DNA from 3 places in the Flexivirga oryzae genome. Region 2 is predicted to be linked to each of the others. Evidence: predicted binding sites of a transcription regulator. Region 2 holds the regulator's gene; each other region holds the start of a gene.
The links. The regulator HrcA, encoded in region 2, represses chaperone genes, less so after heat shock. The targets are predictions, from matches to a motif close to TTNGCACTCGNNNNNNNCGAGTGCNAA.
Positions count from the first base shown of each region.

Region 1 (9,943 bases), 590 kb from region 2:
TGCTTCGCCGGGGCGGCGGCCGGTGCCGGCTCCGGTGCGTCGTCTGCCGGGTCGGCGTCGCGGCGCTGCGGGTTCTTGTGTTCCTGCGTAGCCATGGCGGTGTCCTTTCGTCCTGCTTCTGTCTCCAACCCTACGTGGGCCAGCCGGTATGGCGCGACGGCACACCCGGCTTCGGCTCAACCCGCCGCTGTGGTGCCGTCGGCGAGCAGCCGCAGCAGCTCATCGGCCGACCCGGCACGCTCCAGCAGCGGCCCGACGTGCGCCTCGGTCCCTCGCTCCGGTTCGAGCATCGGCACGCGCTGCAGGCTCGGCTGCGACTGCACGTCGAAGATGACCGAGTCCCAGGAGGCGGCGGCCACCTCCCGGGGGAACCGCGCGAGGCAGGTCCCCCGGAAGTAGGCGCGCGTGTCACGCGGCGGGTTGCCCACGGCGTCCTTCACGAGCGTGTCGTCGACCAGCTGCTCGACCCGGCCGCCCGCGAGCAGCCGGTTGAACAGACCCTTGTCGGTGCGCACGTCGGACCACTGGATGTCGATGGCGCGCAACCGGTGGTCGGACCAGTCCAGCCCGTCGCGGGCGCGGTAGCTCTCCATGGTCTTCAGCTTGGTGACCCAGTCGACCTCGCGGTCGGCCTCCATCGGGTCACGCTCCAGCTTCGTCAGCACCTGCTCCCAGCGTTGCATGACCTCGGCGGTGTCCTCGTCCAGCTCCCCGGCGTACTTCTGCTGCAACCAGGAGTCGACGAGTTCGTAGTAGCTCCAGAGCAGTTGGACACCGGTCATGGTGCGTCGGCCGGCGACCTCGACCGTGGTCCGCAGCGTCGGGTCGTGCGAGATCCGGTGCAGGGCCTCGACCGGCTTGTCGACGGTGAGGTCGGCACCGACCGCACTGTCCTCGATCATGCCGAGCACCAGGCTGGTCGTGCCGAGCTTGAGCAGGTTGGTGACGTCGCAGTGGTTGGCGTCGCCGAGGATGACGTGCAGCCGGCGATAGCGGTCCGCGACGGCGTGCGGCTCGTCGCGGGTGTTGATCAGCGGTCGCTTCAGGGTGGTCTCCAGGCCGACCTCGACCTCGAAGAAGTCCGAGCGCTGGGCGAGCTGGAAACCCGGCCGGGACGACTCGACGCCGATGCCGACGCGGCCGGACCCGCACATCACCTGCCGGGCGACGAAGAACGGGATGAGGTGCCGCACGATCTCCGCGAACGGCGTGGAGCGGCTCATCAGGTAGTTTTCGTGCGTCCCGTAGGACGCGCCCTTGCCGTCGGTGTTGTTCTTGTAGAGGTTGACCCCCGGTGTGCCCGGGACCGCGAGCAGCCGCACCGCCTCGCGCATGATCGCCTCTCCCGCCCGGTCCCAGGCGATCGCGTCGCGCGGGCTGGTCACCTCCGGGGAGCTGTACTCGGGGTGCGCGTGGTCGACATACAACCGCGCCCCGTTGGTGAGCACCACATTGGCCAGGGTGGGGTCTTCCTCGTCGGTGAGCTGGCTCGGGTCCGCGACACCCCGGGCCATGTCGAAGCCGCGTGCATCCCGTAGCGGGGCCTCGTCCTCGTAGTCCCAGCCCGCGCGTGCCGCACGCATACCCACCTGGGTGGCGTATGCCGTCACGACCCGGCCGGACAGGACCATCGGGTTGGCGGTGGGGTCACCCGGCACGGAGATGCCGTATTCGGTCTCGATGCCCATGATCCGACGCACAGTCATGTTCCGACCTTAAGACCGCAATACTTCGGCCATGACGAAGGTTCACTGGGCGGACCTGCCGGATATGCCGATCCGCACCCGCTTGCTGTGTATGGCGGTGAGTCGCACCCGCGACGGCGTGGCGGGCATGAAGCCCGAGGAGATCCCGCACCGGCGCGCCATGACACCCGACCCGCGTTTCCCGGTCACCCTCGTGACGGGGCGGGTCCGCAACACATCGTCCGTGACACCATCCACCTCACGATGCGGGACGGCGCGAGGATCCCGGCCCGGACGTACCGGCGCCCGGACGTGCACGGCGCGGCACCCGTGGTCGTGTACTACCACGGCGGCGGCTGGACCCTGGGGCGTCCGCTCGACTACGAGTCGCCGCTCACGATGATCGCCGACGAGACCGGCGCGCTGGTGCTGGCACCCGACTACCGCAAGGCGCCCGAGCACAAGGCGCCGACCGCTGTCCTGGACACCTACAAGTCCCTCTACCTCGACGGTGCGCCGGTCGCGGCGGACGACGCGCAGATCTCCCCGCTGCAGGCCGCATCGCACGAGGGGGCGGCACCGGCGCTGATCCAGACCGCCGAGTTCGACCCCCTCGCCCCGGAGGGGGCGGACTACGCCGCCGCGCTGCAGCGCAGCGGGGTCGCGACCCGGCTGACGCACTACCGCGGTGTGCCGCACGGCTTCCTCAACATTCCGGGTGCGGCACCCGTTGCGTGGCAAGCGCGCTGGGAGATCGTCGATGCTCTGCAAGGATGGTTCGCGTGACCGCGCTACCTGCTCCGACCACGCCGGACCCGAAGGACGCCCCGTCCCTCCGCTGGGGGATCCTCGCCCCTGGCGGTATCGCCGCGGCCTTCGCGTCGGCGCTGCTGGCCGGGACCGGGCAGCGGATCGTCGCCTGCGGCTCCCGGAGCATCGACCGCGCGCGCGAGTTCGCCTCTCAGTTCGGCAGTTTCACGGCATACGGGTCGTATGACGAACTCGTCGCCGACCCTACGGTCGACGTCGTGTACGTCGCGTCCCCGCACTCGGCACACCGCGACCACGCGCTCCTCGCGCTGCGCGCCGGCAAGCCGGTCCTGGTCGAGAAGGCGTTCACCCGCAACGCTTGCGAGGCGCGCGAGGTGATCGAAGAGGCGCGCTCCCGCAACCTGTTCTGCATGGAGGCGATGTGGTCGAGGTTCCTCCCCCGCTACGACGTCGTGCGACAGGCTGCGGCGGACGGCCTGCTCGGTGAGCTCGACAGCATCGTCGCCGACCACGGGCAACTGCTCTATCCGGCGGGCCCGCAACGGCTGGCCGAGCCCGCACTCGCCGGGGGTGCGCTGCTCGACCTCGGTGTCTACCCGATCTCCCTCGCGGCGATGCTGCTGCCCGGCGAGCTCGACGTGCACGCGACCGGGTCGCTGACGCCGACTGGTGTCGACCGCGCAGAGACGGTCACCCTGCGCAGCGGCGGGGCGCTGGCCACGTGCGTCTCGACGATGAGCGCGCGGACCGCGAACACCGCTGTCATCGCGGGGACCTCGGGCCGTTTGGAGCTGCCCGGCTGGTTCTACCAGCGCGGTCCGGTGCGACTGGTCGGCACCGACGACGTCGTCCTCGACACCTACGCGCCCGAGTCGACCGAGCACGGCCTGCACTTCGAGGCCGCCGAGGTTGCTCGACGGGTCAGTGCCGGTGAGACCCAGTCCCCGTTGATGCCGTGGGCCGAGACGATCCGGGTCCTGGAGGTCATGGACGAGGTTCGCGCGCAGCTGGGGGTGCGCTACCCCGGCGAGGACGGCCCGTCCACCCCGTAGGGCGCACCCCAGCCCCGATCAGGTCCGTGCGATTCGAAACGAGGAATGCCATGACGACGAACTGGTCCGGTACCTACGACTACCGTGCCGCCCGGCGGGAGCGGCCCACGACCGTCGAGGAGCTCCAGCAGCTCGTGGCGCAGGCTCCGGCCCTGAAGGTCGCCGGGTCGGGGCACAGCTTCAACGGCATCGCGGACAGCGAGAACGGCTGGCAGGTAGACCTTTCCGGCCTCATCGAGGCCCCGGCGGTCGATCCGGACACCGGGTCGGTGACGGTCAGCGGTGGCATGAAGTACGGCGATCTGGTGCCCGCGTTGACGGCGGCCGGGCGTGCGCTGCCGAATCTCGCCTCCCTCCCCCACATCACCGTCGCGGGCAGTGTCGCGACGGGCACGCACGGCTCCGGGACGGGGCAGGGCGGTCTCGCGGGGTCGGTGGAAGCGGTCGAGCTGCTGACGGCGGAGGGGCAACTGCGCTGGGTCGATCGCACCGATCACTATTTCGACGGTGTCGTGGTGTCGCTGGGCGCGCTCGGCGTCGTGACAAGGCTTCGGCTCGCGACGGTGCCGGACTACCAGGTGCGCCAGGACGCCTTCGTCGGGTTGAGCTGGGGTGAGCTGGTTTCGCGGGTCGACGAGGTGCTCGCGACGGCATACAGCGTGAGCATCTTCGGTCGGTGGACCGGTCCGGGTCCCGATCACGTCGTCGTGAAGTCGCGGATCACCGGGTCGACCGGGCGCCCGGCCGTCGTCGGGTCGCGGTGGACCGAGGACACGTTGCACCCGCTGCAGGCCGCCGGCGCCACGTCGGAGGCCGTCACCGAGCAGGGCGGGGTCGCCGGGTCGTGGGCCGACCGGCTACCGCACTTCCGGCTGGGCTTCACCCCGAGCGCGGGGGCGGAGATCCAGTCGGAGTTCTTCGTCGCCCGCGAGGACGCGGGGCGCGCGATCGAGGAGTTGCTCGCCGTCGGAGAGGGCATCGCCCCTCAGCTGCTGGTGGGCGAGGTCCGGGCGATCGCGGCCGACCGGCAGTGGCTGAGTCCCGCGTACGACCGTGACTCGGTCGCGTTCCACTTCACCTGGAAGCCGGATGTCGCGGCCGTCCACACGGCGGTCGGCGTCGTCGAGCGTGCCCTGGAGTCGCTGGCACCGCGGCCGCACTGGGGCAAGGTCTTCACCTATCCGGGCAGGCTCGACTTCGCCTACGACCGGCTGGACGACTTCGACGAGCTACGCCGGATGCTCGATCCGCACGGCAAGTTCCGCAACGATTTCGTGGCCCGGCACGTCGCGCGCGGCTGACCGACGCGGCCGGGTCCAGCGACCGGGTCACGCAGTCGCCGCGACCTGGCGCACGAAGTCGCTGGAGTGTTCCCGCAGGGCGCGGATGCGCCTGTCGATCAACATGATCCGGTCGTTCTCGTCGCTGCTGCCCACCTCGGTGAGCGTCGGCCGCCGGCGCACGTGAGCGCTGCACCCGAAGTCGCGGCAGACGAGTGTGCCGATCGTGTTGCCGCGTCGGCCTGCCGCGCCCGCGCGGCGGGCGACATACATCGCGACGTCGTCGGCGACGATCACGTCACGGCACCAGGTGCACAGCGTGCGACGCCGCGGGCCGGACGGCGGTGCCGTCGTCAGGCGCACGCCCACGGGTGTCTCGTCGATCTCGAGCACGACGTAGGCGGTGTTGTCCTTCTTGCGGTCCCGCCAGCCGAGCAGGTCGGTGGCGTCCCAGTCGATGTCGGTCAGGTCGGGCAGGATCGCCTCACGCACCTCGCGGCGTGACGCGTTCACGAACGAGCTGCGGATGGCAGCATCGGTCAGGGCTTGCACGGAATGGTCCTTCGGTCGGCGGCAACGTGCCGAGCGCGCGTCTCCCACGCGCCGCGGACCACGCTCTCACACCGTCGACACGACGGCATCTCCATTCTTCGTCCAGCCACGCTTCCGCGCGGTCCACCAGGCCAGGGTGAGCAGCACCACGGCCGCGCAGAGCGCGATGGACCACCGCGCACTCAGCTGCCCGGCGACCGTGGTGAAGATCACCGTGGCGACGAGAAGCGTTGCCATCTGGGCAAAGACGAGCAGCGACTGGTAGCGCCCGAGCTGGTCCATCGGTGTCGCCAGCAGGTAGGCCGGCCACAGGTGACCGGTGCAGACGGAGACACCGAGGCCCAGCACGACGGCGCACCCGAACGTCGCGACCGGCAGCGGTGACAGCGCCATACCCGACAGACCGGCGCCGACCATGAGCAGCCCGGCGGCTACCGCCAGACCGATCCGGTGCGAGGTGCCGCGCCGCGCGATGAGCGTCGTCACCACGACACCACCGACCAGCCAGCCGACCTCGATGAGCCCGGACGCACCTGGGCCCCAACCGGATTCGCGCGCCAGCAACGACGGCCCGTAGATCACCGACGGCAGCACTGCGGCCGCGATGACCCCGGTCGTCACGATGACGGCGCGCAGCTGTGGATCTCCCCACACCGCGGTGAGTGGGCGCAGCACCGACAGTCCGGAGGGCTCGTCGGTGCTCGGCACGGGCGCATGCGGTGGCCGGATCCGTATCAGTACCAACAGGATCAGCAGGAACGTCACACCGTCGACCGCGGCCGTTCCGGCGAACGCGACGGCGGTCACCGCGAGCGCGCCGCACGGCGGACCGGCGATCCTGGCCAGCTGGGTCAGCGTGCTGTTGAAAGCGGTCGCCCGCGGCAGCGCGTCACCGGTGGCGAACAAGCGCGGCACCACTCCGGCCGCGGGAAGGTAGAACGCGCTCTCCACGCCGTCGACCAGGGCCACCGCGATGAGCAACCACGGGTGGACCCCGACGGTGGTGGCGATCGCCACGACGAACACGCTGAGCGCCAGCATCACCGCGTCCCCGGCGATGAGCATCCGCCGGACACCGAACCGATCGGCCACCGCGCCGCCCAGCAGTAGCAGGGCCGCCGTCGGCAGGGTCGTCAGCACGCCGACGAGCCCGGTCAGCCCAGCAGACACACCCGTCGCGTACCAGGTCATCGCGAAGCCGAAGGCGGAGCTGCCGAGTGTGCTGGTCGCTGCGGCCCCCGACCAGACGACGTATGCCGCCGGCAACCTCTGTCGCTCAGCCGTGGTCGCCGGTGCGACCCGGGCCGTCATGACCGCCCCTCCTCCCTCCGCACCGGCATCACGATCGTGGTGAACGTTCCCTGGTCGGCCGACCGGACGACGACCGGGCGTCCCTCCTCGCCCGGGAGTTGCAGGAGCACCTCGGGCCCGACACTGACCTCGAGCGCGCCGAGCAGCAGCATCGGTCGGAACGCGACGGCCAGCGGCGCACCGGTGCAGATGGCGGGCAGCCGCACACCGTGCCGGTCGCCGTCGATCCGCAGGTCGAGGTGCCGGTCGCCGGTCGTCAGCACCACCACGTCGTCCTCGCCGACGGCGACCAGCTCGTCCGACAGCCGCGCCCGGTCGACGGTGACCCGGCCCGCGGCGGGCGGCAGGCTGCTCAACACCGATTGGTACGAAGGGAATTGGTCGACCACCATGGGCAGCGCAAGGGTCTGCTCGTCGCCCTCCAGGTGGGCGTCGGTCTCGCCGACGCGCAGCCGGATCCGGTCGTGGCTCGCCGCGAAGGCGACGGCGTCCTCGATCGCGTCGGCGCCCACGACGACCTCTCGGTCGCCGCCGGACGCCTGCTCCACCGGCAGGGTGCGCACCGCCATCCAGTAGCGGTCGGTCGCGACGACGGTGAGTTCGTCGGCGGTCGCCTGCAGCAGGACGCCGCGCAACGCCGGGATGTCCGGCGCCGCCGCGGCCGCGGGCGACACCTGGCGCAGTGCGCTGGCGAGCTCCGGACCGGGCACCACGACGGTCGTCGGTCTGGTCCGCTCGTCCGGGTCCGGCAACGTCGCGATCACGTCCTCCGCCGTCGCGCGGGCCTGGCGCGCGAGCCCGGTGGCCCGGTCGGCATACGACCGCAGTGCGGCGCGGGCCTGCTCCGGCGGGCCGTCCAGCACGGTGCGAATGTCCTGCAGCGGCAGGCCGATCCCCCGCAGTCGGCTGATGGTCGTGGCACGGCGCTCCTGATCCGCCGCGTAGTAGCGGTAACCGCTGGCGGCGTCGACCTCCTGCGGGTGCAGCAGGCCGCAGTCGTCGTAGAACCGCAGCGCGCTCGAGCTCAGGCCGACCAGCCGGGCGAACGCGCCGATGGTCAGCAGGGATTCCTGTTCAGCCACACCCCCAGCTTGGGCCCTCGACCAACTCGAAGGTCAATTCCGGGCCGGTCAGCGCCACGGGATGATGCCGAACGCGTCGTATGGAGCGCGTTCGGCATGCTCGGAACCCACCGTTTGGCCGTCAGAGCTCGTCGCGCCGCCGGGTGAGGTATGCCGCCTCGGCAGTGTTCCCGGTCAACGCGATCGCACGGGTGTAGGCCTCGCGCGCTTCGGCCACCCGTCCGGCTCGGCGCAGCATCTCGGCACGGCTCGCGTGGAAGGCGTGATAACCGTCCAGCGGCAGCCCGTCCAGCAGCGCGAGCGCCACCTCGGGCCCGTCCAGTTCGGCGACCGCGACCGCGCGGTTCAGGGCCACGACCGGTGACGGGTCGATGCTGGTCAGTCGGTCGTAGAGCGTGACGATCTGGAACCAGTCGGTGTCGCCCGCACGCTGCGGGTACGTGTGCACCGCGTTGATCGCGGCCAGCAGCTGGAACCTTCCGGGCGGCGGGCCACCGGCGGCGACCGCGGCCAGCCGGCCACGCACGAGCCGGTGTCCTTCCTCGATCAGCTCCCGGTCCCACAGCGACCGGTCCTGCTCGCCGAGCGTGATGAGCTCCCCGGTCGCGGAGATGCGCGCAGGTCGTCGTGCGTCGGTCAGCAGCATCAGGGCCAGCAGCCCGACTACCTCGCCGTCGTCCGGCAGCAGGGTGTGCAGCAGGCGGCTCAGTCGGATGGCCTGCTGCGTCAGGTCGGCCCGGATCGGGTCCGACTTCCCACCGGTCGCGAGGTAACCCTCGTTGAAGACCAGGAACAGCACCGCCAGCACGCCCTCCAGCCGCGCCGGCAGGTCGGCCGCGGACGGCACCCGGTACGGCACGTGGTTGGCCTTGATCTTCGCCTTCGCGCGGGTGATCCGCCGTCCCATCGCCGACTCCTGCACGAGGAACGCGTGGGCTATCTCGGGCACCGTCAACCCGCCGACCATCCGCAGCGTCAGCGCGATCCGCGCCTCCGGGGCGAGCGCGGGGTGGCAGCAGGTGAAGATCAGCCGCAGCCGGTCGTCGTCGATCACGCCGGTCGGCGAGGGTGCGTCGTCGGCATACAAGACCTGGGCCTCCTGGTACTTCTGCTCCCGCCGCGCCTCGCGCCGCACCCGGTCGATCGCCTTGCGGGTGGCGGTCGTGGTGAGCCAGCCACCCGGATTCGGTGGTATGCCGTCCGCGGGCCAGCGCTCGACCGCGACGGCGAAGGCCTCGGCCGCGGCGTCCTCGGCGGTGTCCAGGTCGAACCGGCGCGCCAGAGCGGCGACGATCCGCGCCCACTCGTCCCGGTGCGCCGCGGCGATCGCTTCGCCGACCGCCCGGCTGCTCACGAGTCGATGAGCTGCTGCAGGTCGTCCGCGTTCTGGAACGGGCGCACCTCGACCCGGCCACGGCACGCCTTCGAGCCCTCTGCGGCCAGCTGCAGCGCGACGTCGAGGTCCGGTGCCTCGATCACCCAGAAGCCGCCCAGGTGCTCCTTGGCCTCCAGGTAGGGCCCGTCGGTGAACACCGGCTGGTCGCCCTGGCCGTCGACCACCGTCGCGGTGTCGGCCGGCGCGAGGCCGTCGGCGAAGACGAAGTAGCCCTCACGCTGCAGCTTGTCGTTGAACGCGCCGGTGTCCTCGAACGCCTGGAGCATGTCCTCCTTGGTCGGGTAGTTGCCGAAGTCGGTGCGCTCGGCGGGTCCGAAGACGGACATCAGGTACCTGGGCATGGCTGCCTCCTTGATCGGGACGGCCCGGTCGGCCGCCGCTCACAAGTGCTACGAACGAGTCTGCCCCGATCGGACACCGCGCAGCGCGGGTCGCCTGCGAAGGCCCGGTGACCTCGACAAGCTCGGCCATCGCTCAGCGCGGGCCGCCTGCGACGGCCAGGTGACCTCGACGAGCTCGGACACCGCGCAGCGCGGGTCGCCTGCGACGGCCCGGTGACCTCGACAAGCTCGGCCACCGCTCGGAGCGGGTCGAGTAGGCGAGCCCCCAGGGGCGAGCCGTATCGAGACCCTCCAACGAACCGGCTACAGGTACTGCCCGGTGCCCTTGATGGAGTCGATAGACCGGCCCGGCTCGGCGCCGTCCTTGCCGTCGATGAGCGTGCGGATGTAGACGATCCGCTCGCCCTTCTTGCCGGAGATCCGCGCCCAGTCGTCGGGGTTGGTGGTGTTGGGCAGGTCCTCGTTCTCCTTGA
Region 1 is NZ_JACHVQ010000001.1:1,730,067-1,740,009, reverse strand. Features, by position in the region: gene FHU39_RS08025 (ubiquitin-like protein Pup) at 1-95, opposite strand, end outside; gene dop (depupylase/deamidase Dop) at 177-1,706, opposite strand; gene FHU39_RS08015 (hypothetical protein) at 1,749-1,895, opposite strand; gene FHU39_RS08010 (alpha/beta hydrolase) at 1,950-2,471, shown strand; gene FHU39_RS08005 (Gfo/Idh/MocA family protein) at 2,459-3,508, shown strand; gene FHU39_RS08000 (FAD-binding protein) at 3,559-4,809, shown strand; gene FHU39_RS07995 (FBP domain-containing protein) at 4,837-5,340, opposite strand; gene FHU39_RS07990 (MFS transporter) at 5,407-6,651, opposite strand; gene FHU39_RS07985 (DNA polymerase III subunit beta family protein) at 6,648-7,733, opposite strand; gene FHU39_RS07980 (DUF6596 domain-containing protein) at 7,855-9,087, opposite strand; gene FHU39_RS07975 (YciI family protein) at 9,084-9,470, opposite strand; gene arc (proteasome ATPase) at 9,774-9,943, opposite strand, start outside.
Region 1: FHU39_RS07985 (DNA polymerase III subunit beta family protein) is a predicted target of HrcA. The motif match lies at 7,744-7,770, and genes of this name have one in related genera.

Region 2 (9,943 bases):
CGGTGTGCTGGGCCTGCAGATCGCCCGGGACGCTCACACCGGTGGCGCCCTCGTCGGCCGACCTGGTGAGTGCTCCGGGCTGGAGATCATGATCATCACTTGTCATCGTGACTCCATTCTACGGGCGTCGGACGACAGGCTCGAATCGTTTCCGGCCCGTGGTGTATGGCGCCAGCGGCCGCCGACCCGCCCGGCCAGCACGCCGGAGGCGCACCAGATCGTCGCGCCGAGCACGAAGCACCAGGCCATCCGGGTCGTGGCGCCCGGCGCGTCCGCAGCCCCGGCCACGGTGCCGAACAGCGCGACCCCGACCGATGTGCCGGTCTGCCGGGCGGCGTTGTTCAGGCCACCGACGAGTCCGCTGTGCGCCGGTGCGGCGGCGACGGCCGTTGCCACCAGCGGCGTCACCAGCAGGCCGAGCGCACCGCCGGCGAGCAGCATTCCTGGCAGCATCGCGACCACGGTGTGCGGGCTGCGCCATACCGCGGCGGCGAGCGCGAGCTCACCGACGGCACCGAGCGCGAAACCGACGCGGACCAGCCGGGCCGGACGGACCCGCACCATCCACCGCCGGCCGAGCAGCGGCACGAGGGTGAGCGGAGCGAACATCGGGATGGTCGCCAGCCCGGCCGCGAACGCGTCCCGGCCCTGGACCAGCTGGAAGAGGAAGGCCACCACAAGCAACGAGCCGTTCCCGACGAGGTTCATCCCGAACGAGCCGCCGCACGAACGCAGCAGTGCCCCGTTGCGCCACAGCTCGCGCGGGACCATCGGCGTCGCCGACCGCAGCTGGCCGACGACGAAGACCACAGCCGCGAGGACGGCGCACGTCGCGAGCGCCGCACCGGCACCGGAGACCCCGGCACGCCCCAGCTCGATCACCGCGCCGATCACGCAACCGAGGCACACCGTCGAGGACGCCGCGCCGAGCCAGTCGATCCGCCGGTCCTGCGTCGCACCCGCCGGCAGCAGGCGCGCACCGGCGGTGGCCGCAACCACCACCGGCAGGTTGACCAGGAAGATCAGCCGCCAGCCGCCCACCCCGATCAGCGCGCCGCCGATCAGCGGCCCGACCGCGACCGCAGAGCCGGACACCCCCGACCAGATCGCGATCGCGCGGGCACGCTCGGCCGGGTCGGTCCAGATGGCGCTGATCAGCGCCAGGCTGGCCGGCAGCATGGCGGCCGCGCCGACGCCCTGCACCACCCGACCTGCAATGAGGGCAACGAGATTCGGCGCCAGCGTGCAGCAGATCGAGCCGGCGCCGAAGGCGAGCAGCCCTGCTGCGAAGGCGCGACGTGCACCCCAGCGGTCCGCCGCCGCTCCCGCCGTCAGCAGCAGCGCTGCAAGCGGGACGGTGTAGCTGTCGACGACCGCCTGCGCACCCGCGGTGCCGCCACCCAGGCCGGAGGCGATGCTCGGCAGCGCGACGTTGACGATCGAGACATCGAGCAGCACGAGGAACATCGCGGCGCACAGGATCACCAGGCTGCCGCGCTTCGTGTCGCTGCTGGGCGGGGTGAGGCGGGTTGTCGTCATACCTGCCAGCCTGTTGCGCCGAAACTTCGGTGCGCGCCGAATCGTCCCGTGCCCACAATGGGGGGTATGACGACAAGCACCGGGCTGCGTGAGGTCAGCGACGTCGCAACGCTCTTCGCCGACCGGGCGCGGGCCCGGATGGTGGGCGCGCTGCTCGACGGGCGACGGCTGCCGGCGTCCCGCCTGGCCACCGAGGCGGGGGTCAGCGCGGCCACCGCGAGCGGCCACCTGCGCAAGATGCTCGACGCCGGCATCGTGCGGGTGGAGGTCAGCGGCCGGCACCGCTTCTACTACCTGGCGGATGAGCAGGTGGCGGCGGCGTTCGAGGCGATGGTCGCGCTGACCCCGCTGCCGCCCGTGACGTCACTGCGCGCGGGCACACGGCAGCAGCGGCTGCGCGCGGCACGCACCTGCTACGACCATCTCGCCGGGCGGCTCGGCGTCGCGATCATGAACGCGCTGATCGACTCCGGTGTGCTGGCGCCGCTGGATGCCGTCGCCGACACGCGGCGCCGTGCCGGCGAGGCGCTGTCGGCGCAGCTCGGCCGCGGCCATTTCGAGCTGGGTCCGCGCGCCGGCGCCGTACTGCCTTCGTGGGGCGTGGATCTGGCGTATGTCGAGAGCCTCTCCCGCCCGACACTGCGGTTCTGCCTGGACTGGACCGAGCAGCAGCACCACCTGTCCGGTGCGCTCGGTGCGGCGATCCTGCAGGCGGCCCGCGACCGGGACTGGGTGCGCCCCGGGCCGCGAGCCCGCGAACTCGCGGTCACCCAGGCGGGCGTCGACGGTTTCGCCCGACTCGCCCCGGCCATCCGCGCCCAGCTCGCCGGCTGACCCGGCGACACCCACTCACCGACAGGCCCAGAAACTCACCGACAGGCTCACCTACGCACCCCGAAATCCGGCCCCGTTCTGAGCCCGTCGGCCGTAGGTGGGCCTGTCGGTGAGAAGCGGTCGATCAGTGCCAGCGGGCGCGGGCGAGGAGTATGGCGAGGGCGGTGGGGCCGGCATTGGAAGCGCGCAGCACCGTCGGGCCCAGGTGTATGACGGCTGCGCCGGCACCCTGGAACGCAGCAATCTCGTCCGGGGTGATGCCACCCTCCGGGCCGACGACGATGACGACTTCCCCTGCAGGTACGTCGAATTCGCCGATCGGGGTCTCCGCGTCCTCGTGCAGGACCACGACCGCGGCCGCGGCCGACAACCGGGCGGCGGCGGAGCGGCTGGTGAGGAGTTGCTCCACGACGGGGACCGTGGCACGCCGGGACTGCTTGCTCGCGGCGAGGGCGAGCGAGTGCCACTTGCGCAGCGCCTTGGCGGCCTTGTCGCCGCGCCACTGCACGATGCTGCGGTCCGCCTGCCACGGGATGACGCCGTCGACCCCGAGCTCCGTCGCCGCCTCGACCGCCTGCTCGTCCCGGCCGCCCTTGGCCAGCGCCTGCATCAGCACGAACCGCGTCGTCGGCACCTCGGGCTCGTGGATCGACGCGACTCGGACAGTCATCGCGTCACGCTGCGCCGCGACGATCTCGCCCTCGGCGACGCGGCCGGAGCCGTCGGCGACCTGCACGGATTCGCCGACGCCGAGCCGGTTCACCACGACGGCGTGCCGGGCCTCGTCCCCGGTCACGCTGACGGTGCCGCCGACCGGCACCCCGTCCAGGTCGCCCGCGGCGGCGAAGAACAGGCGCGCGGTCACGGCGGGAGGCTACTTGGCCTGGAACGCGTCGCGCAGCTTGCCGAACAGACCCTTCTCGACACGGCCGAACCGTGCCTCGGGACGCTCCTCGCCACGCTCCTTCGCCAGTTGCCGCAACAGTTCCTCCTGCTGCGGGTCGAGCCGGGTCGGCACGCGGACGTTGGCGTGCACCAGCAGGTCGCCACGGACCTGGGTGCGCAGATGTGTGACGCCCAGACCGCGCAACGTGATCACGTCACCCGGCTGGGTCCCTTGCGGGATCTCCACGTCCCTGGTGCCGTCGAAGGTCTCCAGCGGCAGCGACGTGCCCAGCGCCGCAGCGGTCATCGGCAACTCGACCGAGCAGTGCAGGTCGTCACCGCGGCGCTCGAACGTCGCGTGCTTGCGGACCCGCACCTCGACGTAGAGGTCGCCGGCGGGGCCACCGCCGGGGCCGACCTCGCCCTCCCCGGTGAGCTGGATCCGGGTTCCGGTGTCGACACCGGCCGGCACCTTCACCGTGATGGTGCGGCGGTCCCGGATCCGTCCCTCACCGGAGCAGTTGAAGCACGGGTCGTCGATGACCTCGCCATACCCCCGGCACGCCTGGCACGGGCGCGTGGTCATCACCTGTCCGAGGAAGGATCGCTGCACCTCCTGCACCTGGCCGCTGCCGTGGCAGATGTGACAGGTGTGTTTGCCGGTGCCGGGCCGCGCCCCCTCGCCGTGGCAGACCGAGCAGGTCACCGCGGTGTCGAACGTCAGCTCCTCCGCACCACCGAAAACGGCTGTGGCGAGTTCCAGTTCGACAGCGATGAGGGCGTCCTGGCCCCGCTGCATCCGCGAACGCGGGCCGGCCTGCGCCGCACCGGCGCCGCCGAAGAACGCGTCCATGATGTCGGAGAACGAGAAGCCCTGGCCGTAACCGCCACCGGCGCCCGCAGACGCATACGGGTCGCTGCCCATGTCGTAGGCCCGCCGCTTCTCGGCGTCGCCGAGCACGTCATACGCCTGCGCGATCTTCTTGAACTGCTCGGACGCCTCCTCGGAGGGGTTGACGTCCGGGTGCAGTTTGCGCGCCAGCTTGCGGTAGGCGCGCTTGATTTCTTCCGGGCTCGCGCTCTGCGCGACGCCCAGATCGCCGTAGTAGTCGTTCACGAAGCTCCTTCGAGCTGCCAGGGTTTCAGTTGTCGATGATGTCGGCGACGTAGCGTGCCACCGCACGCACCGCCGCCATGGTCGAGGGGTAGTCCATCCGGGTCGGACCGAGCACACCCAGGCTGGCCAGGCTGTCCGCGTCGTATGCCGTGGTCACGACCGAGGTGCCGGTCAGGCCCCGGATGGCGTTCTCGGTGCCGATCCGCACCGCGACTCCGTCCGTGGCCGCCTCACCCACCTCGTGGCTCAACAACCGGAGCAGCACCATGTGTTCCTCCAGCGCGTCCAGCAACGGCCCGAGCGACAGCGCGAAGTCGCCGCTGGAGCGCACCAGGTTGGCGGTACCACCGAGCAGGACCCGGTCCTCGCGTTCCTCTGCGAGCACGCCCGCGACAGCGGTGGCGACCACGCTGCCGGCCTCCTGCGTAGGCTCCGAGAGCTCGTCGGCCCACCTCAGCAGGGCGTGCGAGGCCGGCGAGCGCCGCAGCCCGGCGGTGCGGTCGTTGAGCCCTGCACGCAGGTCATTGATGAGCTCGTCGATCTCCTGCTCGGTGAGGGAGCGGCCGAGCTCGATGACCCGCTGCTCCACCTGGCCGGTCGAGAGTATGACGACCAGCGTCAGCCGGTCGGCCGCACGCGGCACCAGCTCCACGTGGCGCACGGTGGCGGTGTTGAGCGACGGGTACTGGACGACCGCGGCCTGACCGGTCAGCGAGGACAGCAGCCGGACCGTGCGTGACAGCACGTCGTCGAGGTCGACCGAGCGGACCAGGAACTGCTCGATGGCCTTGCGCTCGGCCTTCGACAGCGGCTTGATCTGGCTGAGCTTGTCGACATACAGCCGGTAACCGGCGTCGGTGGGGATCCGGCCGGCCGACGTGTGGGGAGCGGCGATCAGGCCCTCGTCCTCCAGGGCCGCCATGTCGTTGCGGACGGTCGCGGCGCTCACCCCGAGCTGGTGGCGTTCGAGCAGCGCCTTGGAGCCGACCGGCTCGGAGGTCGACACGTAGTCCTGCACGATCGCGCGCAGCACCTGCAGCTTGCGCTCGTCGCTCATGGCCACCTCCAACCTCCTCGTCGCTCTCCGTCGCCGCTGGCACTCAGTACTCCCGAGTGCCAAGTCTACTTGCCTCCCGCAACGCGACCGAATCGATGACTAGTCTTCCCGACGTGACCGATAGATATGGCGCCGACGTCCTGGCCGGTGACTGGCGCAAGCCGCCGCGCGGCCGCTCCCAACAGGTACCCGCCGAGATCGGCCTGGTGGTGGAGGACGTGCAGACCGGCTGGTGCGGCGCGGTCGTGTCGGTCGAGAAATCCGGCGGGATGCGGGTCGTGCACCTGGAGGACCGGCACGGACGCAGGCGCGGATTCCCGATGGGGCCGGGTTTCCTCATCGACGGCAGCCCTGTCGAGCTGATCGCGCCGGTGCCCGCCGCCGATGCCACCGCGCTGCAGGCCGCCCGTGACGCCGCATCACGCACCGCGAGCGGATCCCGCGCCGTCGCGGACGCACCCGCGCGTGTCGCCCGCGGGTCGCGGATCTTCGTCGAGGGCAAGCACGACGCCGAACTGGTCGAGAAGGTGTGGGGCGCCGACCTGCGGGTCGAAGGTGTCGTCGTGGAGCCGCTGCACGGTGTCGACGACCTGGCCGCGGTGATCCGCGACTTCGCACCGACCCCGGAGCGGCGGCTGGGGGTGCTCGTCGACCATCTGGTGCCCGGCACGAAGGAGGCGCGGATCGTCGCCGAAGCGCTGGCCATCCCGCAGGCACGCCAGGACGTGCTGGTCCTCGGTCACCCCTACGTCGACGTGTGGCAGTCGATCCGCCCCGAACGGCTGGGCTGGGAGAAGTGGCCCGTCATACCCCGCGGGACGTCGTGGAAGCACGGCATCCTCGCCGAGCTCGGCTGGCCGCACGACACGCAGGCCGACGTCGCGACCGGGTGGAAGCGGATCCTCGGCACGGTCCGCAGCTACGCCGACCTGCAGCCCGAGCTGCTCGGACGTGTCGAGGAACTCATCGACTTCGTGACGGCCGTCCCGTGAACGCCGACCGCGGCCCGACCGGGAGCATGAAGATCGAGGCCGAGCTCGTCGCGGTCGTGCTGGCTGTCGACGCCGGACGGCCCTGGGTGCTGGCCGGCGGCGAGCCGCCCGCGTTGCCCTCCGGTCCGCTGCGCGCGAACGAAGAGTCCTTGCAGGCCGGCGTACGCGAATTCGCGCGCGAGAGAAGCGGGTTCGATCTCGGGTATGTCGAGCAGCTCTACACGTTCGCCGACCTGGGTCGATCCACCGACGACCGCCGCGTCGTGTCGATCTCCTATCTCGGCCTCACCCGGGCTTCCATCTCCGGCAGCGTCCGACCGACCGACTGGTCCGCGCTCTACGACCTGCTGCCGTGGGAGGACCGCCGGCACTTGAGCGATGCCGGGTCCGACCGGCTCGGCGAAGAGATCGAGCGTGCCCTGCGACGGTGGTCGGACGGGTCCGGCGAGCGGCTCGACCGGTGCCGCTTCCTCTTCGGGTATGACGGAAAACCGTGGCATCCGGAATTCGCCCTGCAGCGCTACGAGCTGCTGTGGGAGTCCGGACTCGTTGCCGAATCACCCACTGCGGAAAGGATTTCCGCGCTCACTGCCGGGCCGATGACGCACGACCACCGTCGCATCCTGGCGACCGGGCTGTCGCGGATCCGGGCCAAACTGCAGTATCGGCCCGTGGTCTTCGAGCTGATGGCGGAGACCTTCACCCTGCTCGCGCTGCAGGAGACCGTCGAGGCCATCGCCGGGCAGCACGTGCACAAGCAGAACTTCCGCCGCGCCGTCGAGGTTCAGCACGAGTTGGTGGAACCGACCGGTGAGGTCTCGCACGAGACCGGTGGCCGACCGGCCCGGCTCTACCGCTTCCGCGGATCCGTGCGCGAGGAACGCGCTCAGGCCGGCACCAAACTCCCGCTCCCCCGCTGAGCTCTCCCGCGGGCGTCGGGTGGCGGGGGGCGCGGGACGCGGGACGCGTCGCGTGGCGTGGCGCGTCGGGTGGCGCGGCGCCGTACACGCGTCCCCCCAAGGGAGACCTACGCGCGCCCGGGGCCGCCATACCCGTACCGGAGTCGCCCCTGGGGAGACCTACGCACGGCTGGGACCGCCATACCCGCACCGGAGCCCCCACTGGGGCGACGTATGCGCGGGAATCCGGCCCGCGCCGCACACTGCTCGCCCCTGGGGAGACCTACGCACGGCTGGGACCGCCATACCCGCACCGGAGTCCCCACTGGGGAGACCTATGCACGGAAATCCGGTCCGCACCGCACACTGCTCGCCCCTGGGGAGACCTATGCACGCCGTCTGTTATGCTCAGTCTCAGCATTTACTCATCGCGAGTATTTCGAGTTGGGAGTCGATGGTGAGCATCAGCGAGCTGCAGTACGACCACGCCGCGGCCTACGAGGCGGTCCGGCACGTCATCCCCGAGATCGAGTGGGCGATGTATGCCGACGACATCGAGGCGATCCAGCGCCTCAAGCGGGAGCAGGACGCGGTCATCCTGGCGCACAACTACATGACCCCTGAGGTGTTCCACGGTGTCTCCGACATCAAGGGCGACTCGCTCGCGCTGGCCCGCGAGGCGCAGCACGTCGACGCCGGCACCATCGTGCTCGCCGGCGTGCACTTCATGGCGGAGACCGCGAAGCTGCTGAACCCGAGCAAGCGGGTGCTGTTGCCGGACCTGCGCTCCGGCTGCTCGCTCGCCGAGAGCATCACCCCCGAGGACATCGCGCAACTGCGCAGGGACCACCCCGGCGCACCGGTCGTCACCTACGTCAACACCTCGGCCGCGGTGAAGGCCGCGAGCGACATCTGCTGCACCTCGGGCAACGCCGTGAAGATCATCACCTCGCTCGGCGTCGACAAGGTCATCATGATCCCCGACCAGTACCTCGCGAGGAACATCTCCGCACTGACCGGTGTCGAGGTCGTCACCCACCCCGGCGCCTGCGAGGTGCACGAGCGGTTCACCCCGCTGGACATCGTGCAGATCCGCGAGGGGCATCCCGGCGTCACCGTGCTGGCGCACCCCGAGTGCCCGCCGGAGGTGGTCGCCGAGGCGGACTTCGCCGGTTCGACCGCCGACATGCAGCGGTATGTCGAGACCGAGCGCCCCGCCAGCGTCGCGCTGATCACCGAGTGCTCGATGAGCGACAACATCGCCGCGCAGCACCCGGACCTGGAATTCGTGCGGCCGTGCAACCTGTGCCCGCACATGAAGCGAAACACGTTGGGCGCCATACGGGCTGCGTTGGAAACCGGTGGCCCCGAGATCGATGTGGACCCGGCGGTCGCCGAGCCCGCCCGGCGCGCCATCGAGCGAATGTTGCAGGTGAACTGAGATGAGCGAGAAGCCGATCGTCGTCGTCGGGTCCGGGCTCGCCGGCCTGACCTGCGCGTGGGCCGCGACCACCCCGGTGGTGCTGGTGACCGCGGGAACCTTGACAGAGGGCGCCGCCAGCATGTGGGCACAAGGCGGCATCGCGGCGGCCGTCTCACCGGACGACTCGACCGCGTCACATGCCGAAGACACCTGGCGTGCGGGGGCTTTCGCGGGTGACCGGCCGGTCATCGACCGCATCACCGGCGAGGCGCCCGAGATCGTCCAGGTGCTCGCGGACCTGGACGTACCGTTCGACCGGGCGTCCGACGGTTCGCTCGACCTCGCGCTCGAAGGCGGCCACAGCCGACCCCGCGTGGCGCACGCAGGCGATCACAGCGGTGCCACGATCACTGCCAGTATGGCGGCAGCCGTCCTGGCGGCGGCGGACATCGAACTGCGCGAGAACCACACGGTGACAAAGCTGCTCACCGATGACAGCGGCGCGGTGAGTGGCGTCGTGGTGCGCCGCGCCGACGGCACCGAGGAGACGATCGACACCGACCGGGTCGTGCTGGCGACCGGCGGTCTCGGCGGCCTGTGGCCGCACACCACCAACCCGCGGACCGCGCTCGGGCAGGGTGTGGCACTGGCGGCCCGCGCGGGAGCACGCACCGACGACCTGCACCTCGTGCAGTTCCACCCGACCGGGTTGGACGTGCCGCGCGACCCGATGCCGCTCCTCACCGAAGCCCTCCGGGGCGCCGGTGCCGTGCTGCTCGCCGACGGCGAACGCTTCACCGACGAGTTGCAGCCCCGGGACGTCGTCGCGGCCGCCGTGTGGGAGCAGCTGACGCACGGTTTCGCCGTGCGACTCGATGCCCGTGGAATCCCCGACGTGACAACAAGATTCCCGGCCGTTGCGGAGCTGGCTGCGGCGTCCGGCCTCGACCTGGCGAACGATCTGCTGCCGGTGCGCCCGGCACTGCACTACTCGATGGGCGGTGTCACCGTCGACGGGCGCAGCCGCACGTCCGTGACCGGGTTGTGGGCGATCGGCGAGGTCTCCCGCACCGGCCTGCACGGTGCCAACCGTCTGGCGTCCAACTCACTGCTCGAGGCCGTCGTGACCGGCCGTGCCGCTGCTCGCGACAGCAGTGCATGGCGCACTGGCTGGGACGTCCGGCTCTCCGCCACCGA
Region 2 is NZ_JACHVQ010000001.1:1,141,330-1,151,272, reverse strand. Features, by position in the region: gene FHU39_RS05245 (PhoH family protein) at 1-106, opposite strand, end outside; gene FHU39_RS05240 (MFS transporter) at 103-1,539, opposite strand; gene FHU39_RS05235 (ArsR/SmtB family transcription factor) at 1,606-2,373, shown strand; gene FHU39_RS05230 (16S rRNA (uracil(1498)-N(3))-methyltransferase) at 2,498-3,238, opposite strand; gene dnaJ (molecular chaperone DnaJ) at 3,248-4,375, opposite strand; gene hrcA (heat-inducible transcriptional repressor HrcA) at 4,401-5,432, opposite strand; gene FHU39_RS05215 (DUF3097 domain-containing protein) at 5,546-6,424, shown strand; gene FHU39_RS05210 (NUDIX hydrolase) at 6,421-7,344, shown strand; gene nadA (quinolinate synthase NadA) at 7,781-8,764, shown strand; gene FHU39_RS05200 (L-aspartate oxidase) at 8,766-9,943, shown strand, end outside.

Region 3 (9,943 bases), on a different contig from region 2:
CAGTTCCCGGGCAGCGGCATCATGCGGCGCTTCGTCCCGCTCAACGACGCCACCCGGACGCAGCCACCCTGTCTTGTAAGCGGGCTGCAGCAGGAGGACGCGGCCCGCTTCGTCCGTGACCAGGGCGTCAGCCACCAGCATTGCCGTAGATTGCTGCGCGTACCAGGCGCGCACGTCATCGAGACTCAGCGGGCTCACGTGGGGAGCATATGTCGTTTCCGCGTGTAGCGGGCCGACGCGTTGAGGTCCCCGCGACGCAGATCTCCAACCACACGAGTCACATCTGTCACGACATGCCGGGCGTGGTGCTTGCCGGAATGACACGCATGTGATTTACCGCCTATCATCGGTGACGGAGATCGGCTCGCGACCGGAAAGGACCGCATCTATGGGCGAGCGCACCACGGCTGCCGCGCAGCAGGTGATGCCGTCGGGCGACGGTGAGCTAAGCGAGCGGGACGCCTCGATCCTGGCCTTCGAGCGCAACTGGTGGAAGCTCCAGGGCGCCAAGGAGCAGGCGATCCGCGAGACGTTCAACATGAGTTCGACCCGCTACTACCAGGTGCTCAACGCGGTGATCGACACCCCGGCCGCGCTGAAGTTCGACCCGATGCTCGTGAAGCGGCTGCAGCGGCTGCGGGCCGGTCGGATGCGGCAGCGCACCGCACGCCGGCTCGGCTTCGACCTGGATTGAGCCCGCTCGGCGGACTTGTATCCGGCAGCTGGGCGGCCCGACCGGCTCAGGGGCGCCGTCTCATGGCCGCCCACGAGAGCCGAACGCCTCGCGTAACACCGCCCAGGCGTCCGCGACCGGTCCGACGTGCGCGAGCTTGTCGGGGTTGAGGACGGTGCGGATCGCCTGCACCTGACCCTCGCGGATGTCCAGCGTCCAGGTGTTGACGACCAGTCCGTCCCGGTCGCGGAAGATCGCGCCCGGCTCCCCGTTGAGCTGATGCACCTCGACGGTGCCGCCGATCTGCCGGAACGCTCCGATCAGCGCCACGACCACGCGAGCCACCTTCTCGGCACCGAAGATGCCGTCACCCCAGCGCGGAGCGTGGTCCCCGCTGTCGCTGACCAGCTGCACGTCGGCGGCGAGCAGCTCGCGCAGGGTGTCGACGTCGCCGCCGCGGAACGCGTCGAAGAAACGGTCGGCCAGCTGGTCACGCTCCGCACGGTCGACCGCGAACCGTGCCCGGCCGGCCGCCATGTGCCGCCGTGCACGGCTGGCCAGTTGCCGGCACGCGTCCTCGCTGCGGCCCACTGCCGCGGCAACATCGGCGAAGCCGAAGCCGAACACCTCCCGAAGTACGAAGACCGCGCGCTCCAGCGGTGACAGCCGCTCCAGGAGCAACAGCGCCGCCATCGACACCGAGTCCGCCAGCTCCGCGGCACGCGCCGGGTCCTCGTAGGGGTCGGCCAGCAACGGCTCGGGGAACCACTCACCGACATACGTCTCGCGGCGGACACGGGCCGAACGCAACGTGTCGATGGCCAGGCGGGTGACGACGGTCGACAGGAACGCCTTGGGTGACTCGACCCGGTCCGCGACCTGTTCGAAGCGCAGCCACGAGTCCTGCACCACGTCCTCGCTCTCGGTGACGCTGCTGGTGATGCGGTAGGCGATCGAGAAGAGCAGGGGGCGCAGGTCCTCGAACGCCTCGGCAGGGTCTCGATACGCCTCCTCCGCTGCGCTCCTCCGGCTACTCGACCCGCGCGGGTTGCGCGACCCGCGAGGGTTGTCCGCGCCGCGGTGTGTCGTCATCGCAACTCCTCCACGAACCCGTCACGCCAGGACTTGTACGGCGCTCCCAGGCCGACCAGTAGGTCCAACTTCGTCGTCGAGGTCGTCGTCGCGGTCACCTGATGCCCACCGGCGACCAATTGAGGTACCAGATGCTGCCCCAGGACGCCGCTTCCGCCGGCTAGATGAGTAATTCCTGGCTGTGGCTGGTGTTTTCGGTGTGGCGTGTGATGTTTCGGGTGGAGGGTGCCCAGACTCGGCGTTGCGTAAACCAACACCGAACCTGGAGGTCCGCCGTGGACGCCGATCTGGACACCCTCGCAACCGCACTCTATGCGCGCGTTGACGATCTCTTCAAAGACGCGCCCGATCGGCTTCCGGCACGGCCCCGCACAGGGTTCCCGGTGCACCTGACGGATGCCGAGCTGGTGACGTTGTCGGTGATGCAAGCACTGCTGGGTTTCACCAGTGAAGCACGCTGGCTGCGGTTCGCCACCACACACTTGCGGCACCTGTTCCCCTACCTGCCGTTACAGCCGGGGTACAACAAGCGGCTGCGCAAGCTGAGCGCCACCATCGGGTGGCTGATCCGCGTCCTGGGCCGCGACACCAGCATCTGGTCTGATGACGTATGGGTGGTTGACTCCACCCCGGTGGAATGTGGCCGGTCCCGGGAGACCGCCAAACGGTCCGACCTGGCCGGATTCGCCGAATACGGTTGCTGTGCAAGCCATTCCAGGTTCTTCTGGGGTTTGCGGTTGCATCTGCTGGCCACCGTACATGGCCTGCCGATCGGGTTCGCCTTGACCGGCGCCAAAGCCGACGAACGCCACGCTTTGCAGGGCATCCTGGCAGACCCTGCCCTGGCCGACCTGGCGGTCGGAAACACCGTGATCGGGGACAAGAACTACTTCGGCGCCGACTTCGAAGACCACTTGACCCGGGCCGGGATCGAACTGCTCAGGCCGGCCCGCAAGGGAGAACCCGACCGCCCCGGCAGCCAATTCTTCAAACCGTTACGTCAAGTCATCGAGTCCATCTTCGACACCCTCAAAGGCCAACTCAACCTGGAAGACCACGGCGCACGCTCCACCAGCGGCGTCATCGTCCGCATCTGGCAACGCCTCCTGGCCATGACCGCAGCCATCTGGCACAACGACCGCATCGGCGCACCAGTCCTACGCTCCCTAACCGCATACGACCACTGACCCCGGGAATTACTCATCTAGGAAAACTCGCATCGCTTCGCTCCTTCGTTCGTCTCCGTCCTGCAGGAGACGAGACCAGCAGTTGCGCTGTGACATCCCGGTGACGGTCACGCACCCGATGCGTGAGGAGGCGCCGCCCGCAAACTCAGCCGCGGGCCTCCGCCTGCCGGCGCAGCTCGCGCCGCGCCAGCGACGCCTTGTGCACCTCGTCGGGTCCGTCGGCGAACCGCAGGGTGCGGATGCCGGCATACGCCTTGGCGAGCGAGAAGTCCTGGGAGAGACCGCCGGCGCCATACAGCTGGATCGCGTGGTCCAGGATCCACTGCACGGTCCGCGGCGTCGCGATCTTGATCGCCTGGATCTCCGTGTGTGCGCCCTTGTTGCCGACCGTGTCCATCAGCCACGCGGTCTTCAGCACCAGCAGCCGCAGCTGCTCCACGCGGACCCTGGCCTCGGCGATCCAGTCGCGTATGACGCCCTGCTCCGACAGTGGCTTGCCGAACGCAGTGCGCGCATCGGCGCGTGCGCACATCAGCTCGATCGCCTTCTCCGCCACACCGATCGACCGCATGCAGTGGTGGATCCGGCCGGGACCGAGGCGGGCCTGTGCGATCGCGAAACCCAGCCCCTCACCGGCGATCAGGTTGCTCGCCGGGACGCGCACGTCGTGGAACGCCAGCTCGGCGTGGCCGCCGTGGTCGTGGTCGTCGTACCCGAAGACCTCCATGCCGCGCTTGATCTCCAGGCCGGGAGTGTCCCGCGGCACCAGGATCTGCGACTGCTGGCGGTGCCGCTCGGCGGACGGGTCGGTCTTGCCCATGACGATGAAGATCTTCGCCTCGGGGTTCATCGCGCCGGTGATCCACCACTTGCGGCCGTTGATCACGTAATCGTCGCCGTCCCGCTCGATGCGGGTCGAGATGTTCGTGGCGTCGGACGAGGCGACATCCGGCTCGGTCATCGCGAACGAGGAGCGGATCTCGCCGCGCAGCAACGGTTTCAGCCACTGCTCCTGCTGCTCGGGGCTCCCGAACTCGTTCAGCACCTCCATGTTGCCGGTGTCCGGTGCCGAGCAGTTGAACACCGCCGGTGCGAGGAACGACCGGCCGGTGATCTCCGCCAGCGGTGCGTACTGCAGGTTGGTGAGCCCGGCGCCGTTCGCACCGGGCAGGAACAGATTCCACAGGCCGGCCGTCTTCGCCTTGTCCTTCAGCTCGCGCAGGACCGGGACGCTGCTCCAGGCCCATGGGTCGTCGGAGCCGGCCAGCTGCTCCTCGAAGACCTGCTCGGCGGGGGTGATCTCGCTGTCCAGGAAGTCGCGCACCCGCGCGCGGAGGTCCTCGGTGGTCGCGTCGAACTCGAAATCCATTGCTCTGTCAGCCTTCCGGTGCGGCGTCGTAGTCTTGTATGACGGCAAGGCCTGCCGCCAACAGTGGCTCCGTGGAGCCGCCGATGTCCTCGAATCCGGCACCGACCGTCTGGCCCTGCTGGTGCCGGAAGTAGATGCCTTCCAGGATCGCGGCCAGCTTGTAGTAGGCGAGTGCCTCGTGGAACGCCAGGTGGCTGACGTCCCGGCCGGAGCGTTCGCTGTAGCGCTGCACGATCTCCTCGCGAGTGGGATGCCCGATCGCCTGCGAGACGGTCGAAACCGCATGCGGCGCAACGTTGACCAGCGCCTGGTAGACCAGCATCAACGCGACGTCGGAGAGCGGGTCGCCGAGCGTCGCCATCTCCCAGTCCAGCACGGCGGTCACGTGATCCGTGTCGTCGATCAGGGTGTTGTCCATGCGGAAGTCGCCGTGGACGATGGCGGCCCCGCCGGACGCAGGGATCGCAGCCGCGAGCCGCTGGTGCAGTTCCTCCTCGCCGGCCAGTTCGCGAGATTTCGAGGCCTGCATCTGTCGCCGCCACCGGTGCACCTGCCGCTCCAGGTAACCGTCCGGCCTGCCGAAATCGGCCAGCCCGACACCTGCCGGGTCCACCGCGTGCAATGCCACCAAGGTGTCCGTCACTGCATCTGCGATGCCCCGGACTCGTTCCGGCCCAAGGGCGTTCAGCTCATCCGCCGATCGATAGGGCGTGCCCGCCACACGCTCCATGACGTAGAACGGTGCCCCGAGCACCTCCGGATCCGTGCAGGCGGCATACATCACGGGGACCGGCACCGCGGTGTCCGCAAGTGCGGCCATCACCCGGTGCTCCCGGGTCATGTCGTGCGCGGTCGCCAGGACGTGCCCGAGGGGAGGGCGCCGCACGACGACGTCGCGCGCGCCGTCGGAGACGATGTAGGTCAGGTTGGACTTGCCGCCGACGATCAGCTCCGCCGTCAGGGGACCGTCGAGCAGCCCTGGCGACGCATCGACCAGGAACCGTTGCAGCGCCTGCAGATCCAGTCCGGGCAGATCCTCGGTCATCAGACGCCGCCGCCCAGGAGCACCCCACCGTCGACCGTGAGCGTCTGCCCGGTCATCCAGCCGGCGTCGTCGGAGAGCAGGAACGCCACCACGCTGCCGATGTCGTCGGGAACGCCCAGGCGTTTCAGCGCGTACTGCGCCGCCACCTGTTCCTCGCGCCCGTCATACAGGGCCTTGGCGAAGTTCGTCTTGACGATGGCGGGAGCGACGGCGTTGACCCGGATGTCGGGGCCGAGCTCCCACGCGAGTTCCTCGGTCAGGTGGATGACGGCCGCCTTGCTGACGCCATACATCGCGATCCCCGGTGCGGGACGCAGGCCGGCGACGGAGGCGACGTTGACGATGGCGCCGCCGTGCTCGCCCTGCCAGGCGGCACGCAGCTTCTGCACCCACGTCAGCGCGGCGATCACGTTGACATCCATGATCTTGCGCGCGACGCCCGGGTCGATGTCCATCAGCGGGCCGTACGCCGGGTTGATGCCGGTGTTGTTGACCAGGAAGTCGGCGCTGCCGAACGTGTCGACGGCCTTGGCGATCACCTCGTCCTGGTGATCGGCGTCGTCCGCGCGGCCCGCGACATACACGGCGCGATCACCGAGGCTATTCGCGGCGTCGGCGAGCGCCTCCTGCTTGCGGGCGGTGATGACGACGTTGGCGCCCTCGGTGATCAGGCGCTGTGCGATGGCGAGGCCGATGCCACGGCTGGCTCCGGTCACGATCGCGGTCTTTCCGGTGAGGCCATTCACTGTCGCTGACTCCTGTCGTCGTTTCGGTCGGCTGACGCACTACAGTAGGCGCTAAGCAAGCGCTTAGTCACTAGTTTGGGACGTAATCTCCGGGCCACCGGGAGGCCGGCTCCGGCCGCGATCGCGCGCGCCCGATCACCGGCAGAACCCGCTGCTCGCGGCGGGTAGCCGCCGGGCGGCAACACCTGGTGGCATGCTGTCGAGGTGAGCAGTCCGTCCGTTGTCCGTCTGCGTCGCCCGGTGTGGGCCCGGCTCACCCAGGGGCAGCCGTTCCAGGTCGTCCTCACCCTCGCCGTGCTGCTGGTCGTCGGACTCGGGATCGGGCTGGGGGTCGCGCTGCACAGCTCTCCGGTGACGTCCGTCTCCCAGGGCATCTGGACGGTGGCGCTGGTGCTGGTGTGGCTGGTCGGCGTCACCGGCTGGGCCCGCGGGGATCGGACGGGGGTGCGGTGGCGCTACTTCGTCCCGCGTTCGTTCTCGTGGGAGCAGATCGAAAGGGTCGAACTCACACCGTTCCTGGCGTTCGGGTCCGGGCGGCCCCGCTCGGTGGTGCTGACCGTCGCGGGCCGCGAGCATCCGGTGGTCCCCAGTCGCGGTTGCGGGCGGCACCTGGCGCAGTTCGGCAAGCAGGTGGCAGCGATGGCCGAAGAGCGTGGGATCCGCGTGCGGGTGGAGGACGATCCCTTCTGGCAGCGCTGACAGGCCCGCCGCCCCGGTCCCTCCGTCCCGGTTATGCACATCGCGCGGTGGAGCGCGCGATCTGTCTAACCTCCTTCCATGATCTCCGCCTCACCCGCGCAACCCCGCTGTCTGCATCTCACCGGGACGGTCGGAGCCGGCAAGACGACGACGGCATACGCGGTCGGGGACCTGCTGCGTGCGCGCGATGTGTCGCATGCGGTCATCGACCTCGACGAGCTGCACCGGCTGTGGCCGGCACCGGCGGGAGACCCGTTCAAGCAGCAGGTGGAACTGGCCAACCTGCGCGCAGTGGCGGCGAATTATCGAACGGCCGGCGCGACATACCTCGTGCTTGCCGGTGTTGTGGTGCGTGATCGCCATCGTTACGAGGACGCGCTCGGCGAACCGGTGCGGCTCTGCCGGCTCCGGGCACCGCTGTCGGTGGTGACCGCGCGGCTGACCGACCGGCATGAGCCGGGCGAGGAGCGCGACTGGCACATCCGCCGAGCCCCCGAACTCGACGGGCTGCTGGACAACGCGGCGTCGGCCGATCTCACCATCGACGTCGGGGACGAGACGCCCGAGCAGGTCGCGGCACGGGTGCTTGCGGCGACCGGCTTCGCCGACTGACGGCGGGTTCGTCGAGCGACGGTGAGATTTCGCCGTACGGTGAGGCGGTGCGTTTGCACTCTCAGTGGGAGAGTGCCAATAATGGGCTTTAGCACTCTCCTGTTAAGAGTGATAGTTCGGATGTATGGCGAGGGCCGGTCCTCGCGGGACTCAGACAGTCTCCCGAAGACCCGGTCCGTCCGTCGCGGGCGCCATACGACTGACTCCGCAACAACACGTGAGGATTGGACTGCAGATGGCCAAGACCATTGCATTCGACGAGGAGGCCCGGCGCGGGCTCGAGCGGGGTATGAACACCCTCGCCGACGCCGTCAAGGTCACCCTCGGCCCGAAGGGCCGCAACGTCGTCCTGGAGAAGAAGTGGGGCGCACCCACGATCACCAACGACGGTGTGAGCATCGCCAAGGAGATCGAGCTCGACGAGCCGTACGAGAAGATCGGCGCCGAGCTCGTCAAGGAAGTTGCCAAGAAGACCGACGACGTGGCCGGTGACGGCACCACGACGGCGACCGTGTTGGCCCAGGCCATGGTGAAGGAAGGCCTGCGCAACGTTGCCGCCGGCGCCAACCCGATGGCCCTCAAGCGCGGCATCGAGGCCGCCGTGGCTGCCGTGTCCGAGGAGCTGTCCAAGGCGTCCAAGGAGATCGACACCAAGGAGCAGATCGCCGCGGTCGCCGGCATCTCCGCCGGTGGCGACTCCAGCGTCGGTGACCTGATCGCCGAGGCCATGGACAAGGTCGGCAAGGAAGGCGTCATCACCGTCGAGGAGAGCAACACCTTCGGCTTGGAGCTGGAGCTCACCGAGGGTATGCGCTTCGACAAGGGCTACATCTCCGGTTACTTCGTGACCGACACCGAGCGGATGGAGACGGTCCTGGAGGACCCCTACATCCTGATCGTCAACTCCAAGATCGGCAGCATCAAGGACCTGCTGCCGCTGCTGGAGAAGGTCATGCAGTCCGGCAAGCCGCTGGTCATCATCGCCGAGGACGTCGAGGGCGAGGCCCTGTCGACGCTGGTGGTCAACAAGATCCGTGGCACCTTCAAGTCGGTTGCGCTGAAGGCCCCGGGCTTCGGTGACCGTCGCAAGGCCATGCTCGGCGACATCGCGATCCTGACCGGTGGCCAGGTCATCTCCGAGGAGGTCGGCCTCAAGCTCGACACCGCGGAGCTGGACCTGCTCGGCAAGGCCCGCAAGGTCGTCGTGACCAAGGACGAGACGACCATCGTCGAGGGTGCCGGCGACGCTGACCAGATCGCCGGTCGCGTCAGCCAGATCCGCGCCGAGATCGAGAACTCCGACTCCGACTACGACCGCGAGAAGCTGCAGGAGCGCCTGGCCAAGCTGGCCGGCGGTGTTGCGGTCATCAAGGTCGGTGCTGCCACCGAGGTGGAGCTGAAGGAGCGCAAGCACCGCATCGAGGACGCCGTGCGTGCGGCCAAGGCCTCCGTCGAGGAGGGCATCCTCGCCGGCGGTGGCGTTGCGCTGATCCAGGCCGCCAAGGTCGCCTTCGACTCCCTCAAGCTGGAGGGCGACGAGGCCACCGGCGCCAACATCGTCGAGGTCGCCTCCGAGGCGCCGCTGAAGCAGATCGCTGCCAACGCGGGCCTGGAGCCGGGCGTCGTCGCCGCCAAGGTGCGGTCGCTGCCCGTCGGTGAGGGCCTCAACGCCGCCACCGGTGAGTACGTCGACATGCTCGAGGCCGGCATCCCGGACCCGACCAAGGTGACCCGTTCGGCGCTGCAGAACGCCGGCTCGATCGCCGCGCTGTTCCTCACCACCGAGGCCGTCATCGCCGACAAGCCGGAGAAGGCTCCGGCAATGCCGGCCGACCCGTCCGGTGGCATGGGAGACATGGGCTTCTAAATCACCTCACGTCAGCGGCCGCTCACCCATCGGGTGGGCGGCCGCTTTCGGCTGTATGGCGCCCGGCGCGTCCCGAAGTGCCGACGGTCGTCCGGTGGGGACGGGTGTGGCGAGAAATGGCGTCCCGAAGTGCCGACGGTCGCCGGGTGGGGACGGGTGTGGCGAGAATGGCGTCCCGAAGTGCCGACGGTCGTCGGGTGGGGACGGGTGTGGTGAGAAATGGCGTCCCGAAGTGCCGACGGTCGTCGGGTGGGGACGGGTATGGCGAGAAATGGCGTCCCGAAGTGCCGACGGTCGCCGGGTGGGGACGGGTATGCCGCCAGCAGCACGTGACGCTACTCGCTGGTAACATCGGCGCACACCACACGCGAAGGGCGGCATACCCGTGGCATTCGACCGACTTCTGGCACCCATCGACATCGGCGGGGTGCGGCTGGCCAACCGAGTCGCCATGGGCTCGATGCACACCGGCTTCGAGGACCGCAGCAAGGACTTCGGGCGGCTCGCGGCATACCTGGCCGAGCGTGCCGAGGGCGGCACCGGGCTGATCGTGACCGGCGGCTTCGCGCCGAACGTCGAGGGCTGGCTGCTGCCGGCCGGGTCGCTGATGGCCACCCGGCGGGCGGCGCACAAGCACCGCGCCGTTACCGACG
Region 3 is NZ_JACHVQ010000002.1:75,730-85,672, reverse strand. Features, by position in the region: gene FHU39_RS13415 (NUDIX domain-containing protein) at 1-198, opposite strand, end outside; gene FHU39_RS13410 (DUF3263 domain-containing protein) at 389-694, shown strand; gene FHU39_RS13405 (RNA polymerase sigma-70 factor) at 755-1,765, opposite strand; gene FHU39_RS13395 (IS982 family transposase) at 2,041-2,952, shown strand; gene FHU39_RS13390 (acyl-CoA dehydrogenase family protein) at 3,098-4,321, opposite strand; gene FHU39_RS13385 (phosphotransferase family protein) at 4,329-5,366, opposite strand; gene FHU39_RS13380 (glucose 1-dehydrogenase) at 5,366-6,112, opposite strand; gene FHU39_RS13375 (hypothetical protein) at 6,317-6,811, shown strand; gene FHU39_RS13370 (ATP-binding protein) at 6,890-7,423, shown strand; gene groL (chaperonin GroEL) at 7,659-9,290, shown strand; gene FHU39_RS13360 (oxidoreductase) at 9,676-9,943, shown strand, end outside.
Region 3: groL (chaperonin GroEL) is a predicted target of HrcA. The motif match lies at 7,476-7,502, and genes of this name have one in related genera.